DNA from 2 places in the [Clostridium] saccharolyticum WM1 genome. Region 2 is predicted to be linked to the other one. Evidence: riboswitches for the same ligand, from Rfam matches in the RefSeq annotation. Region 2 holds a riboswitch; the other holds the start of a gene.
The links. Region 2 has a riboswitch for tetrahydrofolate ahead of CLOSA_RS05800 (folate family ECF transporter S component). Riboswitches for the same ligand answer to the same signal wherever they lie in the genome.

Region 1: another riboswitch for tetrahydrofolate. It lies ahead of CLOSA_RS10910 (folate family ECF transporter S component); the one in region 2 lies ahead of CLOSA_RS05800 (folate family ECF transporter S component).

What each region holds. Positions count from the first base shown of each region.
Region 1 is NC_014376.1:2,326,513-2,334,035, reverse strand. Features, by position in the region: gene nagE (N-acetylglucosamine-specific PTS transporter subunit IIBC) at 1-211, shown strand, start outside; gene CLOSA_RS10935 (manganese efflux pump) at 402-1,022, shown strand; gene fliB (flagellin lysine-N-methylase) at 1,118-2,278, shown strand; gene CLOSA_RS10925 (LrgB family protein) at 2,391-3,083, opposite strand; gene CLOSA_RS10920 (CidA/LrgA family protein) at 3,064-3,447, opposite strand; gene CLOSA_RS10915 (phosphatase PAP2 family protein) at 3,612-4,160, shown strand; THF riboswitch at 4,196-4,293, shown strand; gene CLOSA_RS10910 (folate family ECF transporter S component) at 4,354-4,926, shown strand; gene CLOSA_RS10905 (Cof-type HAD-IIB family hydrolase) at 5,075-5,869, shown strand; gene CLOSA_RS10900 (Mrp/NBP35 family ATP-binding protein) at 5,882-6,718, shown strand; gene CLOSA_RS10895 (GTP pyrophosphokinase) at 6,743-7,453, shown strand; gene CLOSA_RS10890 (sensor histidine kinase) at 7,512-7,523, opposite strand, start outside.
Region 2 is NC_014376.1:1,229,113-1,236,635, forward strand. Features, by position in the region: gene CLOSA_RS05795 (hypothetical protein) at 1-1,533, opposite strand, end outside; THF riboswitch at 2,054-2,176, shown strand; gene CLOSA_RS05800 (folate family ECF transporter S component) at 2,225-2,779, shown strand; gene ndk (nucleoside-diphosphate kinase) at 3,052-3,468, shown strand; gene CLOSA_RS05810 (VOC family protein) at 3,471-3,836, shown strand; gene CLOSA_RS05815 (formate--tetrahydrofolate ligase) at 4,112-5,782, shown strand; gene CLOSA_RS05820 (bifunctional 5,10-methylenetetrahydrofolate dehydrogenase/5,10-methenyltetrahydrofolate cyclohydrolase) at 5,794-6,648, shown strand; gene CLOSA_RS05825 (cyclodeaminase/cyclohydrolase family protein) at 6,798-7,424, shown strand; gene CLOSA_RS05830 (formate/nitrite transporter family protein) at 7,445-7,523, shown strand, end outside.

The DNA.
Region 1 (7,523 bases), 1.1 Mb from region 2:
AGGACTTGGCGGTAAGAATAACATTACCAGCATTGATAACTGCATCACGAGATTAAGACTGGAGATTAAGGATTATACTCTTGTAGATGAAAAGAAGATCAAATCTTCAGGTGTTGCAGGCATTATCCGGCCAGGTAAAACCAGTGTACAGGTTATTGTAGGACCGCAGGTGCAGTTTGTAGCAGATGAATTTAAGAAGCTGTGCCAGTAATAAATAATAGGAAAAGCAGGGGCGAATTGATGCCCCTGCTTTTTTTGTCCCTGGGAAACGGCTTAATACCGGGCAGGAAATATGAGGATTTTAGCCGGGATTCTTCAGTATTGAGAAATCTGGTGATTTTCAGGGGGCCAAACGGAGCCCGGGTGAATATATTAAAATAAAAAGGTAAGTTCGACAGGATATGCGTGATATATTCATTCTTGTGCTGGCACTAAGCACTGATACCTTTGTTGCCAGCATTGCCTATGGGGCAAACCGTCTGAAAATATCCTTCGGAAAAGTGATTGCGGTCAATGGGATCTGCAGCGGCTGTCTGGGAGCTGCACTAGTTTTTGGAACCATGATCAGCGGATTGGTGCCGGAGGGATTTGCGAAGGGAGCGGCTTTTTCCTGCTTGTTTCTTCTGGGGATCATAAAGCTTCTGGATTATACCATAAAAAAATATATCAACAGCCATGTGAATATTCACAAGGATCTGACATTTTCTATTTCCGGACTGAGCATCATCATAAATATTTACGGAAATCCCATGGCAGCGGACTGGGACCACTCCAAGTCTCTCTCCTGGAAGGAAACCATTATGTTCTCTCTGGCCATGTCTTTGGACAGTCTGGTAGCCGGGGCTTTATCCGGATTTTTAATGATTTCCCCCGGACTTACGGCACTTTCCGCTCTGGTGATAGGAATTGCCGTCATGTACATCGGCCTGTTCCTGGGGCATAAAATTGCTGCACTGAAGGGCTGGGACCTGACCTGGGTCAGCGGTATACTGTTCTTGTTTCTGGCATTTGGAAAATTATAATCTTCTGACTCAAAAATGAGGTGCTGCTCTTTAAATGAGTTGCACCTCATTTTTAAATGGGGTATAATCGTTATCAAAAACAGGAGCAATCATTTATGCAGGTTACTATTCCACATTATTATAATAAATTTCACTGTGTGGCGGGAGCATGTCAGGATACCTGCTGTGCAGGCTGGACCATTATGATCGACGATTCTACAAAAAAACGGTATCGGATGCGAAAGGATGCTTTCGGCAGGAGACTTTATCATTCTATTGACTGGAAAAATAGCTCCTTTAAGCAGTACGGCAGGCGGTGTGCATTTTTAAATGCGGACAATCTGTGTGATATTTACAGGGAGGCCGGACCGGGAATGCTTTGTAAAACCTGCAGAGACTATCCAAGGCATACGGAGGAATACGAAGGAGTCCGGGAGATTTCCCTGTCTTTATCCTGTGAGGAAGCGGCCGGACTGATCCTTGGATGCCAGGAGCCTGTACACTTTCTGACGAAAGAGGATGGAAGAGTAGAGTCTTATCCTGATTTTGATTTTTTCTTCTTTACAAAGCTCATGGATGGAAGAGACTTGATTTTTTCCATTCTGCAAAACCGGGACCTGGACTGCCGCTTGCGAATTGCCATGGTTTTGGGCTTTTCTCATGACATGCAGAGGAGAATCCGTGAGGAAAAGCTGTACCAATTAGATGGATTGATGAAGAGGTATGAGGGAACGTCGGGAAGGGAGTTTGTGGTAAAGAAATTGACCGGATGCAGGATCCAAAACAGGATGCGCTATGAAAAAATGAAGGAGTGGTTTACTTTATTCAGAAAGCTTGAAGTCCTAAACCCGGACTGGCCTCAATATATGGGCAGCATTGTACGGGAATTATTTGACGCCGGAGCGGAGAGCTACGAAGAAAACAGGATTGCTTTTGACCGGTACTTAATAGAAGAGGAAGATCGAAAACGCCAGTGGGAACTTTGGAGCGAACAGCTTATGGTGTATTTTATCTATACGTACTTCTGCGGGGCTGTTTATGACGGAAACCCCTATGCAAAAGTAAAGCTTGCCGCGGTCAGCACACTTCTTATCCAGGAAATGGCACAGTCAGTTTTTAAAAGAAAGAAAGGCAGGCTGGATTTTAAGGAATTTGTACACCTGTCCCACCGGTTCTCCAGAGAGGTGGAGCATTCGGACGTGAACCTAAATACTTTGGAGAAAATATTTTGTACGGAGAAAAGCTTTGGCCTGGAAGAGATCCTACGGCTGCTTTAAAATTGGAAGAAGAAACAGCGGCTGCAGGAATCATTCAGGCTTACACAATGCCTGAGTGATTCCTGTTATCCTGTGATGTTTCTTTTGAATACAGGAGTTGCCTTATGGCCCTCTATAGAAAATTAGAGAAAACAGAAGCAAATAAAACGGTGCATAGTCCGGAGGTTGCAATGGCAAGGCTGCTCATAGCCCCTTCGATTTCGCCCATTTCCATAGCTTTCGTGGTCCCTACGGCATGAGCTGCGGAGCCAATGGCAATGCCCTTGGCAATGGGCTCCGTAATTTTAAATATTCTGCATACGGTTTCTGCAATGATGCTTCCCTGAATGCCGGTGATAATGATGCTGGCAACCGTTATGGTCACATATCCCTTCATTTCCTCTGAAATGCCCATAGCAATGGCTGTGGTAATGGATTTCGGCAGAAAGGTAACGTACTCCTGGTGGTTTAAGCCAAAAACAAGGGCCAGAAGCAGTACGGTGACCATTGTGGTGAAGACTCCAGTCAGGGTACCGGCCACAATCGCCTTGGAATGCTTCCTAAGCAGTTCCAGCTGGCGGTAAAGGGGGATAGCCAGACAAATCGTTGCAGGAGTCAGAAGATAGCTGATGTATTTGGCACTTTTGTTGTATACTTCATAATCAATATGAAATACGTACAAAAACGCCATGACAATACAAATGGAAATGAATAACGGATTAAAGACGGCCCATTTGAATCTTTTTTTCAAACGAAGCCCCAGCTCATAGCTTAAGAGGCTCAATACCGCACCAAAAAATAAAAAATCACTTACTGCATTGCTCATCTTTTTCTGCCTTTCTATTGCGGTTGCTTTTGATAAAAAACTGGGTTACTTTTCCGGTGATGACCATCACTATCACAGTGGAGAGCAGGGTGATGACCAGAAAAGGAATTAAAATAGGCCGGAGGACCCCCCAGGAATCCAGTAATCCGACGGCAGCCGGTATAAACATCAAAGGCATAATGTCTATGAGAAATGTACTGGCTTCCTCAACTGCCTCTAATGGGATCCATTTTGTTTTTAGCCCGAACAGCAGGATCAGCAGTCCATAAATACTTGCCGGCACAGGCAGGGGGACAAACAGATGTAAGATTTCTCCAGCCAGGGATAGGAAAAGAATAATGGTAAATTGTCTGATGTATTTCATTGCAAAGCCTCCTTTGTTACCATACTTTTTCAACTATGGTTTATCCTAAACTTAAATATAGGGCTTGTCAAATGGTTTTATTGACTTGATTCATTTTTTGATGGCAAATTTGGGGGAGTCAGGGTATAATAGGGGCATGAATGGAAAAGGAGCAGAAAACCGTAATGGCTGGAATTGAATTCGGCATTCTATATTTTTTACAATCGTTACATACTTCCTGGCTGGATGTGTTTATGAAGGAGATAACCAGTCTGGGAGACCACGGGATCTTCTGGATCGCTGCCGGCGTTGTTTTGCTGTGCTTTAAAAAGACAAGATTTATAGGTCTTTGCATTTTGTTTTCTCTGGCGGCCGGACTTTTGATCGGAAACATGGTTCTGAAAAATATGATCGCCAGAGAAAGGCCCTGCTGGATTGATGACAGCATCCCCCTTCTGATTAGAAATCCAAAGGATTACTCCTTCCCCTCCGGGCATACACTGGCCTCCTTTGAAGGTGCTGTCAGCATCTGGCTTTATAACCGGAAATGGGGAGCTGCCGCCCTGATCCTTGCGGCTCTCATTAGTGTCTCCAGGATGTATCTGTTTGTTCATTTTCCAACGGATGTGCTGGGAGGTATGATCCTGGGCATTTTAATTGCTGTTTTTGTTCATTCCACAGTGGAAAATATAAGAATTTCTAAAAAAAATACTTGCTTTCCAGTGGATCTGTGATATACTGATGGCGTTACAAAACACAATTTCATAGTCGCAGAGTAGACCCGTGTGCGTTAAGTGCCGGCTGAACAGGGAGTTGTCAGCCGGACGAAAAGATTTTCTTGCGGTACACCGGTCGCATCCCGCTGCATCAGAAGATAGGATTATTATCTCCGGTTGTAGTTTGAGGTCTGCAAAGGAGGTATTTTTTATGAAAAAATTCGTTACTTTGTTCACCGATTCTTACAGAGAGCTGAAATCTGTAAGGACCATCACCACCTCGGCCATGTTTGGCGCAGTAGCAATAGTTTTAGGTATGTTTTCCATTAACATGGGAAGTTACATTCGGGTCAGTTTTTCTTCCATACCCAATGGAATGGTTTCCTACCTGTTTGGTCCGGTTGTAGGAGGCCTGTTTTCCGGCAGCATGGATATTCTCAAATACCTGCTAAAGCCTGCGGGTGCATTTTTTCCGGGGCTGACTCTGGTTACAGTTCTGTCAGGCATCATGTACGGCTGCATGTATTACCGGAAGCCTGTCACCTTAAGAAGGGTCCTGGTTTCCAAGTTCCTGGTCATGCTGGTCTGTAATGTGATTCTTAATACCATGTGTCTTTCCGTCCTGTATGGAAAAGGCTTTATGGTCCTTCTTCCGGCCAGGGTATTTAAAAACTTGGTCATGTGGCCCATTGACTCCATGATTTTTTATACCATGGCAAAAGCGCTTGATACCATGGGGGTCTTTAAGGCAATCCGCAGAACACGGACCGTTGGAACAAAATAATGTACAAAGGCCTGTAGCGTCATGAATGACGGCACAGGCCTTTTTAACAATGAATTTCGTAGACAGAAGCCTTCTTTCATATTATAATCATAAGTGTTTGCATCATCAGGCGGATAAGAATCATCAGATTAAAAAGGAATGACGGTAAATGGGAAGACGGATTAAGGCTATTTTTTTTGACATTGACGGTACGCTGCGGGATTTTCAAACAGGAAGGGTTCCGGACAGTGCAAAGGAGGCCCTTTTGGAAGCCAGAAAGGCGGGGATCCTGCTTTTTATTGCAACAGGACGTCATAAGCTGGAAATGGAAGAGGAAAATCTTTTAGAGGGAATTACCTTTGACGGTTATGTGACATTAAACGGTCAGTATTGCTATTGCAAAGACAGGGTTATTTATGATTTTCCCATAGATCCTGTGGAAGTTGAGAGGACGCTGGCACTGTTGGAGGAGGAGCCTTTTCCGTGCCTCTTTATGGAAGGGGACTGCATGTACATTAATATGGTGAATTCCATGGTGGAACAGGTCCAGCTGGAAATCGGCACCAGGATTCCGCCGGTTTTCAATGTGGAACGAGCCAGAAATCACCCCATCTACCAGATGATTCCATACATTTCTACGGACATGGAAAACAGGCTGAGAAAGTGTCTTGCAGGCTGTGAATTTATACGGTGGCATGATGAGATGGCCATTGATGTGATTCCGGCAGGGGGTAGCAAATGGAACGGAATCTTAAAAATGGCTGAGCATTATGGTTTCTCTGCCCATGAAATGGCTGCCATTGGAGACGGCAAAAATGATATCTCCATGATCACCGGCGCTGGTCTTGGGATTGCCATGGGAAATGCTTCTGACGAGGTTAAAGATACCGCCGGATATATAACAGATTCTATAGACGCAGATGGCTTAAAAAAGGCCGTCTTCCATATATTAGATTTAAATTAGGAGGAATGATTCATGAGTGAGGTAAATTGTACACATAACTGCAATAGCTGTGGTGAGACCTGCAGCAGCCGGGGGGAGCAGGCAAGTTTTTTGGAACCCCTTAATCCTTCCAGCACAGTCAAAAAGGTAATCGGCGTTGTAAGCGGAAAGGGTGGGGTGGGAAAATCCCTGGTGACTTCCATGATGGCTGTGGGCATGAATGCCAAGGGATATAAAACAGCCATTTTAGATGCGGATATTACCGGTCCGTCGATTCCGAAATCCTTTGGTCTTTCGGATTACGGTGTGGGCATGACACCAAACGGCCTTATGATTCCTGCCACCACTGCAACGGGAATTGAAGTAATGTCGGCAAATCTGATCCTGGATCATGAGACGGATCCGGTTATCTGGAGAGGACCTGTCATCGCAGGAGCAGTCAAGCAGTTCTGGCAGGAAGCCCTTTGGGAAGACATTGACTACATGTTCGTGGACATGCCTCCTGGAACAGGAGATGTGCCTCTGACTGTGTTCCAGTCTCTGCCTGTGGACGGAATCATCATTGTGACCTCCCCTCAGGAGCTGGTTACCATGATCGTAGAAAAAGCGGTAAATATGGCGAAAAAGATGAATATACCAATCCTTGGCCTGGTGGAAAATATGAGCTATTTAATTTGCCCGGACTGCGGTAAACAGATTTCGGTATTTGGAGAAAGCCGTGTGGATGAAGCTGCTAAAAACAACGGCCTTACCGTGTTGGCAAAGATTCCCATTGATCCAAGGATCGCGGCAGCAGTGGATGAGGGAACCATTGAATTTTTAGAGGCTCAGTGGCTTCTTGAAGCAGTTTCGGCAGCCGAAAAAGTTTAAGTTAATACATTTCGAGGAATAAGAATGAACATCAGTATGAACCCCAATAGTGAATTGAACCAGTCCATAGTAAATGTTCCTAATCTGGTTCAAGTCCCGGATCCCCTTATGAAGCAGGCATACCAGTTTCAGGAAGCTATGATGATGTATACCTGTGCGATTCGGGAGATTAAGACAAAGCTGGAGGTCCTTAACGACGAGCTGTCAGTGAGAAACTCCAGAAACCCTATAGAATTGGTCAAATCCAGAGTCAAAAAGCCCATAAGCATTGTGGAGAAGCTGCAGAGAAGAGGGCTGCCGGTTTCTTTGGAATCCATGATGGACAACCTGGATGATGTTGCAGGGATCCGTGTTATCTGTTCCTTTCTGGATGATATTTATGCGGTTGCTGAGATGCTGGCCCGCCAGGATGATGTGCATATCATAGCCATTAAGGATTATATCCGGCATCCGAAGAAAAACGGATACCGCAGCTATCATATGATCGTAGAGATTCCCGTGTTCTTTTCGGATCAGAAAAAGTGGATGAGGGCTGAAGTCCAGATCCGTACCATTGCCATGGATTTCTGGGCCAGCCTGGATCACCAGTTGAAATATAAGAAAGAAGTGGAAACGTATTCCCAGGAAATCAGTGAAGAACTGAGAGAATGTGCGGATGTAATCGCTCAGACAGACGAACGGATGCTCAATATCAGAAAAAAGATTGAGGATCATGGAATTTCCGTTACTAAATAAATAGAAGAAGGGAGTAATTGGGAAAACCCCTAATTGCTCCCTTCTCTTATATTATGGTTCATTGCTGCCG
Region 2 (7,523 bases):
TGGATCGTACGGTGTCACCAAGTGTTTTATTTCAATTATCACAACATAATCATCAAATAAAGCAATAACATCAAAATCCGTATTTCCAAAAGATGATTTAAATTCTATTTTATCTGTATAGACATTCCACAGGGAAGACTGCGACAACTTTTTTCTTAAATAGGATTCATATTCATCACCAATTGCCGCCCGCTTTATTTTGTAATCCAACATGATTTGCTCAAGCATTCGGGTTATATTAATCTGTTGAATCAAATTAGGGGCAAATATTACTTTTTTACTACTTAATTGAACCAACGGTTTTGAGAATAGATCACCCTCTTTCCCACGCTGCGGATAATAAATAAACCACTCCATTAACCTAGTTGTGGTATTTATGTTCTTGCAATATAATCGTGAAAAGCTTTTTATTAGCAAATCAACATCAATATCTGGACATAGATATTTAAATCTTTCGCTTTCAATCTCTTTCCAATTATAATTTAAGATGTTTAAATAAATTTGGCTCATAGTAAACAAAAACTCATGTACTTCAAGGAAATCATTCAATTCACCATATGATAACGTTTGTCTTAGATAGGGCGGAAAGATATCCGTCTGTTTTATAATTTGAATTGTACATTTAGCGGCTAAATTACAACGCAAGTAGACATCCAATTCCAGTTCAAAAATGCCCCTCCATAATTCTAACTTGATTCGCTTTGCAAGGCGAGTTATAAATTGATTCCCATATATTATATTGTTTTGTTTTCTAATCAATAGAGCACGACTGTTTTGAAATCTTCTAGCCTCTCTACGTATTCCCGCAATAAAATCAATCATATTAGCTTTATAAGAATAGGGTTCAAAAACTATAATATCTTCATCAGTATCCGTTTTTCTCAATCTAACACAATAATCTTTATATATATAAAGGGACCATAATCCATTTACTATTTCACAAATATTAGAATGATTTACAAAATCCATAACATCTGGACACTTCAAACATTGCTCATATGTTAAATCTTCAGAAGTTTTTTCAAAATTGCTATCATGGTAATATAAGTAAGGAATTAAATAATCTATCAACTCAATTAGATTTTCACTATTCTGTGATGTTGAATATCTCATACCAGGATAGATCTCAGATTCTACATTTGCAACTAAATGCCTTATACCTATACTTGGTTTTTTACTATCTGTATTATTAAATTCAATACCAAGTTTATGTTGTTCCTCAAATAAAGAAATTAATATTCTCAATTGATAATCCAATGGATAATTCATGAATTCTGTCTTTTCTTTAGCAGCATTATTTTTTTTCATGTTGCTGTAAATAGCTTCATAAGCAACACCTAACTCAAGCATTATGTCTCGAAACTCCTCTTCATATTCTTCATCAATTGACATAATCATCTGTATTAAAGATTCTAAATCTGAATCTTTATAATTATATGAGTTTGGAGAACCTAGAAGATTGCGATACAAAACTATCTTTTTAAATTTCTCCGGATTTTTTTGATATATGCTGTACAATCCCTTTAAATCCATATCTGCACCACCTTTTAAATTTCAGCTTCACGAGGCCGCCCTATGTTTCAGGCATTACATCAAATTAACCTTATTATACAATATATCAGAACGAAAATATAGCAGTGCGTATATACGGGAATATATATGCACTGCCATATTATAAAATAAGTTTTGTCTACAGTCTGGGCAATATAGTTCCTCTATGGGAATATATTGCTTGTTTTGTGCGGAGCATTCCCGGTATAGATTTGACTTTTGGACACTTCTTTGATTTTGCTTAATAATTTGAAAAGAAGAGCTATAACTGTAGAGAGATACTGTGTTTGCAGCAGAAGAATGGAAAGATAAAATTTAAGGAATGGGAAGCAGTAAATACTCTTCCAGATGTTTTGTGCTGGTAACACAGTTATCGCTCAAACAATTTTGGTTAGCGAAACGATGATTCATGAAAGAAAAAGTAGTATCCTAATAATAACAAATAGAAAACTGATTTAGGGAGGGAACGAAGGAATAAAATAGCTTATAACCGCTATGAACAGGCAAAGTAGGGCTAAGCGCGTCAAGTGCCAGATGGACGGGAAGTTGCCGCTGGACGAAAAATTCTGATTAAAAAGATACTTTTGATCATCAATTTATGATGTTTAACCCGCATTCCGTTGCCACAAGGAGTTTTCTCTTCTGTGGCGCCATCACATTAGGGAGGATCTTTATGTTGAAAAATTTAATATGGCAAGTAAAATCGTCTTTAAAAGAGTTGAATAATGTTCCGACTGTTTCTGTAACAGGAATGTTGGTCGCACTAAGTGTAGTGCTGTCATTTTTTACGATTGTTATCTCCAATGTATTGCAGATTAGTTTTGGTTTTTTGCCTCTTGCGGTAGGCGGAATGTTGTTTGGACCTGTAGTAGGAGGTATTATGGGAATTTTGAGCGATATCCTTGGTTATTTTGTCCATCCAAACGGGCCTTTTTTTCCGGGATTTACATTAAATGCGTTACTTACTGGAACTCTCTATGGTTTTTTTCTCTATAAAAAGCATGTAACCTTAAAGCGTGTGATTTTTGTTTCACTTACGATAACACTTCTCGTTAATATGATGCTTAATCCATTATGGCTCAGTATCATGTATGGCAATGCTTTTTTTGTGCTTGTTATCGGGCGTATTGTTAAAAACCTGCTGATGTTCCCCATTAATACGGCGTTGCTTTACTCAATCCTGAAACCTATGGAAAGAATTAGAACTCTGGAAAGAGTAAGTGGATGATTATAAAACTAGGCAATTCTCACTTATATTATTGTTGAACTGCTTTTATCTTTTTAGGACGAAGTCTATCTGTATTTTTTGACATTTTAATGAAAGGAGTTGTGAATACTTGGAAAAATCTATTTTAATACCTCCAAAAATAGTGGAGAGCTTTATTGAAACAGGTCGAAAGAATGAGATCTTTCATATTATACTGTCCTGCAAATTCTGTAACATTAATTATTAATAGTTCTTTGAACAGCTATTAAACTACATTGGAGGAGGAAATTTTCGTGGAAAGATCACTTGTTATATTAAAGCCTGATGCAACAAAAAGAAAACTACTGGGAGAGCTCATAAGCAGATTTGAGAAGAAAAATATGGAGATTACAGATGCTAAGATGGAAGTCATCAGTAGAGATATTGCAGAAGCTCACTATTCCCATGTTAAGCATCTGCCTTTTTATGATGATATGATTGCATATATGACATCCTCCCCTTCTTTAATAATGGTGGTGAAAGGGGAGGAGGCAATTCGGGTTATCAGAAGTATGATAGGTAAAACAAACACTTTTGAAGCACAACAAGGAACAATACGAGGAGATTATGGGCTACATTTATTCCAAAACTTAATACATGCTTCGGATTCGATTGAAAGCGCAGAGATAGAAATACAAAGATTTTTTGGAGTCCAAGAAAGAGAAAGATAAATATGAAGATATGCTGGATAATGATTTTTGTAAAAAATATGGATGAGTCAATTCAATTTTATCATGAAATACTTGACCTTCCTGTAAACAAAAGGTTTGGAGGTATAAAAGGACCAGAAATTGCATTTTTAGGTGACAGTGAAACACAGGTGGAATTAGTTTGCAATCCTGAAAAGCTGGATGGAATATATGGATCAAATATATCAATAGGGTTTGATGTTGTCTCTGTTGATAACCTGATTAGTGACCTGCAAAAGAAAGCAATTCCAATTTATGATGGACCATATCAGCCAACTGCTAAATTAAAGTTCTTTTATGTATTAGATCCAAATGGAGTATCAATTCAATTTGTTGAACGCCATCATTGATATTAAATACATTTTGGTCCCATAAAAATTTAAAAAATATAATTATTTATAATATTGTTTGGAGTTATTTCATCAGCTTTTACCATATTTGCTTGAAAAATGCCACAGGGCATACTGCTAAGCATATGCTTATTTTTTTGTAGAAGTGGTGCTGTGTTACTTTTGTTTGTATCTTTGGTAATTTTCTGCCTGAAACCGGTGGAAGTAAATTTATGATATTGTATGAGCGAAAACTGTTCTGCATATAAAAAAATCAGATTGAGGAGGAAATCAAAATGAAAACAGATGTACAGATTGCACAGGAGGCTAACATGCTTCCGATAGCAGAGGTTGCAAAGAATCTTGGAATTTTGGAGGATGAACTGGAGCTTTACGGTAAGCATAAGGCAAAGGTTTCTTTGGATGTATTAAAAAGACTTGAAAATAAGCCGGATGCCAAGTTGGTACTTGTTACTGCTATCAACCCTACTCCGGCAGGTGAGGGAAAGACCACAACTAATGTTGGTTTATCCATGGGACTTAATAAAATCGGAAAAAAGGCCATTACAGCTCTCCGGGAGCCGTCGCTGGGACCTTGCTTCGGTGTAAAAGGAGGAGCTGCCGGAGGCGGATATGCTCAGGTTGTACCAATGGATGATATTAATCTTCACTTTACAGGAGATTTTCATGCTATTACATCCGCGCACAATCTGTTAGCTGCCCTCCTTGATAATCATCTTCATCAGGGAAATGCTCTGCGGATTGACCCTAAAAAGATCGTGTGGAAAAGAGTCGTGGATATGAATGACAGGTCTCTCAGAAACATCATCGTGGGTCTTGGGGGAAAGGGCGACGGAGTGGTGAGACAAGCCGGATTCGATATTACAGTTGCATCGGAAATTATGGCAATTCTTTGCTTGGCTACCAGCATGTCTGACTTAAAGGAACGTCTTTCCAGAATGGTAGTAGCTTATAATACAGATGGTAACCCAGTCACTGCGGGAGATCTGGAAGCAACAGGAGCTATGGCACTGCTGTTGAAGGATGCAATTAAGCCAAATCTGGTACAGACATTGGAGAACACACCTGCGTTTATTCACGGAGGACCCTTTGCCAATATAGCACATGGCTGTAATTCCGTACTTGCAACGAAGGTTGCTTTAAAACTGGCCGACTATGTAATAACGGAAGCCGGCTTTGGGGCTGATCTTGGGGCTGAGAAATTCTTTGATATCAAGTGCAGATTCGCAGGGCTGAATCCGGATGCGGTGGTTATTGTTGCGACAGTAAGAGCTCTAAAAATGAATGGTGGAGTACCGAAGACAGAACTGTCAACTGAAAACCTCAATGCATTGGAAAAGGGAATAGCAAACCTGGAGAGACATCTGGAAAACCTTGAGAAATTTGGTGTTTCCGCAGTTGTTGCAATTAATAAATTCCCCGCTGATACAGAAGCGGAATTAGAGTTGCTCAGAGAGAAATGTGCAGCCAGGGGTGTTGAAGTAATTCTCTCCGATGTATTTGCAAAAGGAGGAGAGGGTGGCATTGCCCTTGCTTCGAAGGTAGTGAAAATATGCGAAACAAAAAAATCAAATTATGCACCCCTTTATGATGTGGATGGCTCTATAGCTGAGAAAATCACAACCATTGCGCAGGAGATATACAGAGCGGACGGAGTCGATTTTACGGCTGATGCTAAGAAACAGATTGCAGAGCTTGAAAAACTCAGCTTGGATAAGATGCCGATCTGTATGGCAAAAACCCAGTATTCATTCTCGGATAATGCCAATCTGCTGGGAGCACCTATAGGTTTCCGTATCACAGTAAGAGAAGTTAAGGTATCGGCAGGAGCGGGGTTTATAGTGGCTATTACCGGCGATATCATGACTATGCCGGGTCTTCCCAAAGTTCCTGCTGCCAATGGTATGGATATTACAGAAGATGGAGTTATTATTGGTTTATCCTAAGGAGGAATAGAATGGGGACAAGACTAGAAGGAAAGCCAGTCGTTCAGTTTTTAAGAGATGATTTAAAACAACGGGTGGGAAAATTAGCAGAGAAGGGGATTATACCCACAGTTCTTATTATAAGGGTGGGCGAAAGGGAAGATGATGTATCTTATGAGAGAGGAATATTAAAAAACTGCGAGTTACTGGAAATTAAAAGCAAAGTGCTACAATTGCCTATTGAAATTGCATTGGACCGGCTTGTGGAAATAATAGAAGCTGCGAACAGGGACATCGATGTCCATGGTATTATGATATTCAGGCCTTTGCCGGCACATCTTGATCCAGAAGTGCTAAGTAAGACTATAAGCCCTGAAAAAGACATTGACTGTATGTCTCCGGTCAACCTGGAAAAGGTATTTGAAGGGAATGCAAACGGCTTTGCTCCCTGTACTCCCAAAGCAGTAATCGAGCTTCTAAAATATTATAATATTCCACTCAAAGGCGCCAATGTTGTTGTAGCAGGAAGAAGCCTGGTGGTAGGAAAGCCCCTTGCAATGCTTCTTCTGGATGAAAATGCTACAGTAACTATCTGTCATTCAAGAACAAAGGAGATGACAGAAATTACGGCAAACGCTGATATCGTAGTAGCAGCCATCGGAAAAGCTAAATTCATGTCGGAGAAATATTTTAAACCGGAATCTATTGTGGTTGATGTTGGAATTAATGACGCAGGAGATGGAAAGATTTGCGGAGATGTTGATTTTGGCAGCGTTTTTGATAAAGTGACAGCAATTACTCCTGCGGTAGGAGGAATAGGAACTATCACAACAACAATTCTCTTAAGTCATGTAGTTATAGCTTGCGAGGAACTAACGAAAGATTAGGCAGTATCTCATATTCGGAAATCATTTTTCAGCCAGAGATGAAGGCAGATTAGGAGCTGCCTTCATCTCAATAGAAATATTTCTGGTAATGAGTGAAATAAATACTTATATTTTTATGCTGCTATAAAACAGCAGAATGGAGAAAGAAAATGCTGGAAAAAAGTTGTAACATATTCATCGAAGAATTATCTTCAAAATCACCGGTTCCAGGTGGCGGTGGTGCGTCGGCATATGTCGGAGCACTTGGAATGGCTCTTGGTTGCATGGTAGGAAACCTGACTCTTGGTAAGAAAAAATATCAGGAGGTAGAGCCCGATATTATAAAACTATTAGAAAAATCGGAGAAAATTATTATAGAGTTGAAAGAACTGGTAAGCAAAGATGCCGAAGTTTTTTATCCGCTCTCACAGGCTTATGGGTTGCCACAGAATACAGAAGAAGAGAAGGCAGAGAAAGAGGCGGTTCTTCAGCATGCATTAATTGCTGCGACTAAGGTTCCACTTGATATTGCAAAAACGTGTTTGGAAGCTATTGAGCTTATTGAAGAATATGCGATAAAGGGAACACGTATTGCAGTCAGTGATGCAGGTGTAGGTGCAATATTCTGCAAAGCGGCGCTACAGGGAGCTAAACTAAATGTTCTTATTAATACTAAGATTATGAAAGATCAGGAATTAAAAAACGTTGTTGAAAGTGAACTGTCTGAAACTGTACGGGCAGGGATGGAAAAGGCAGACCGGATTTACCAATATGTAGAGACTTTGTTAAAGTCTTAAAGTGGTAAAGGAGCGTATTTATGAATGGACAAAATTACCTGACATCACCGGAAATTGCGGAAACTACCATCCAGACAGCAGTCAAAAAAGCAAAGACAC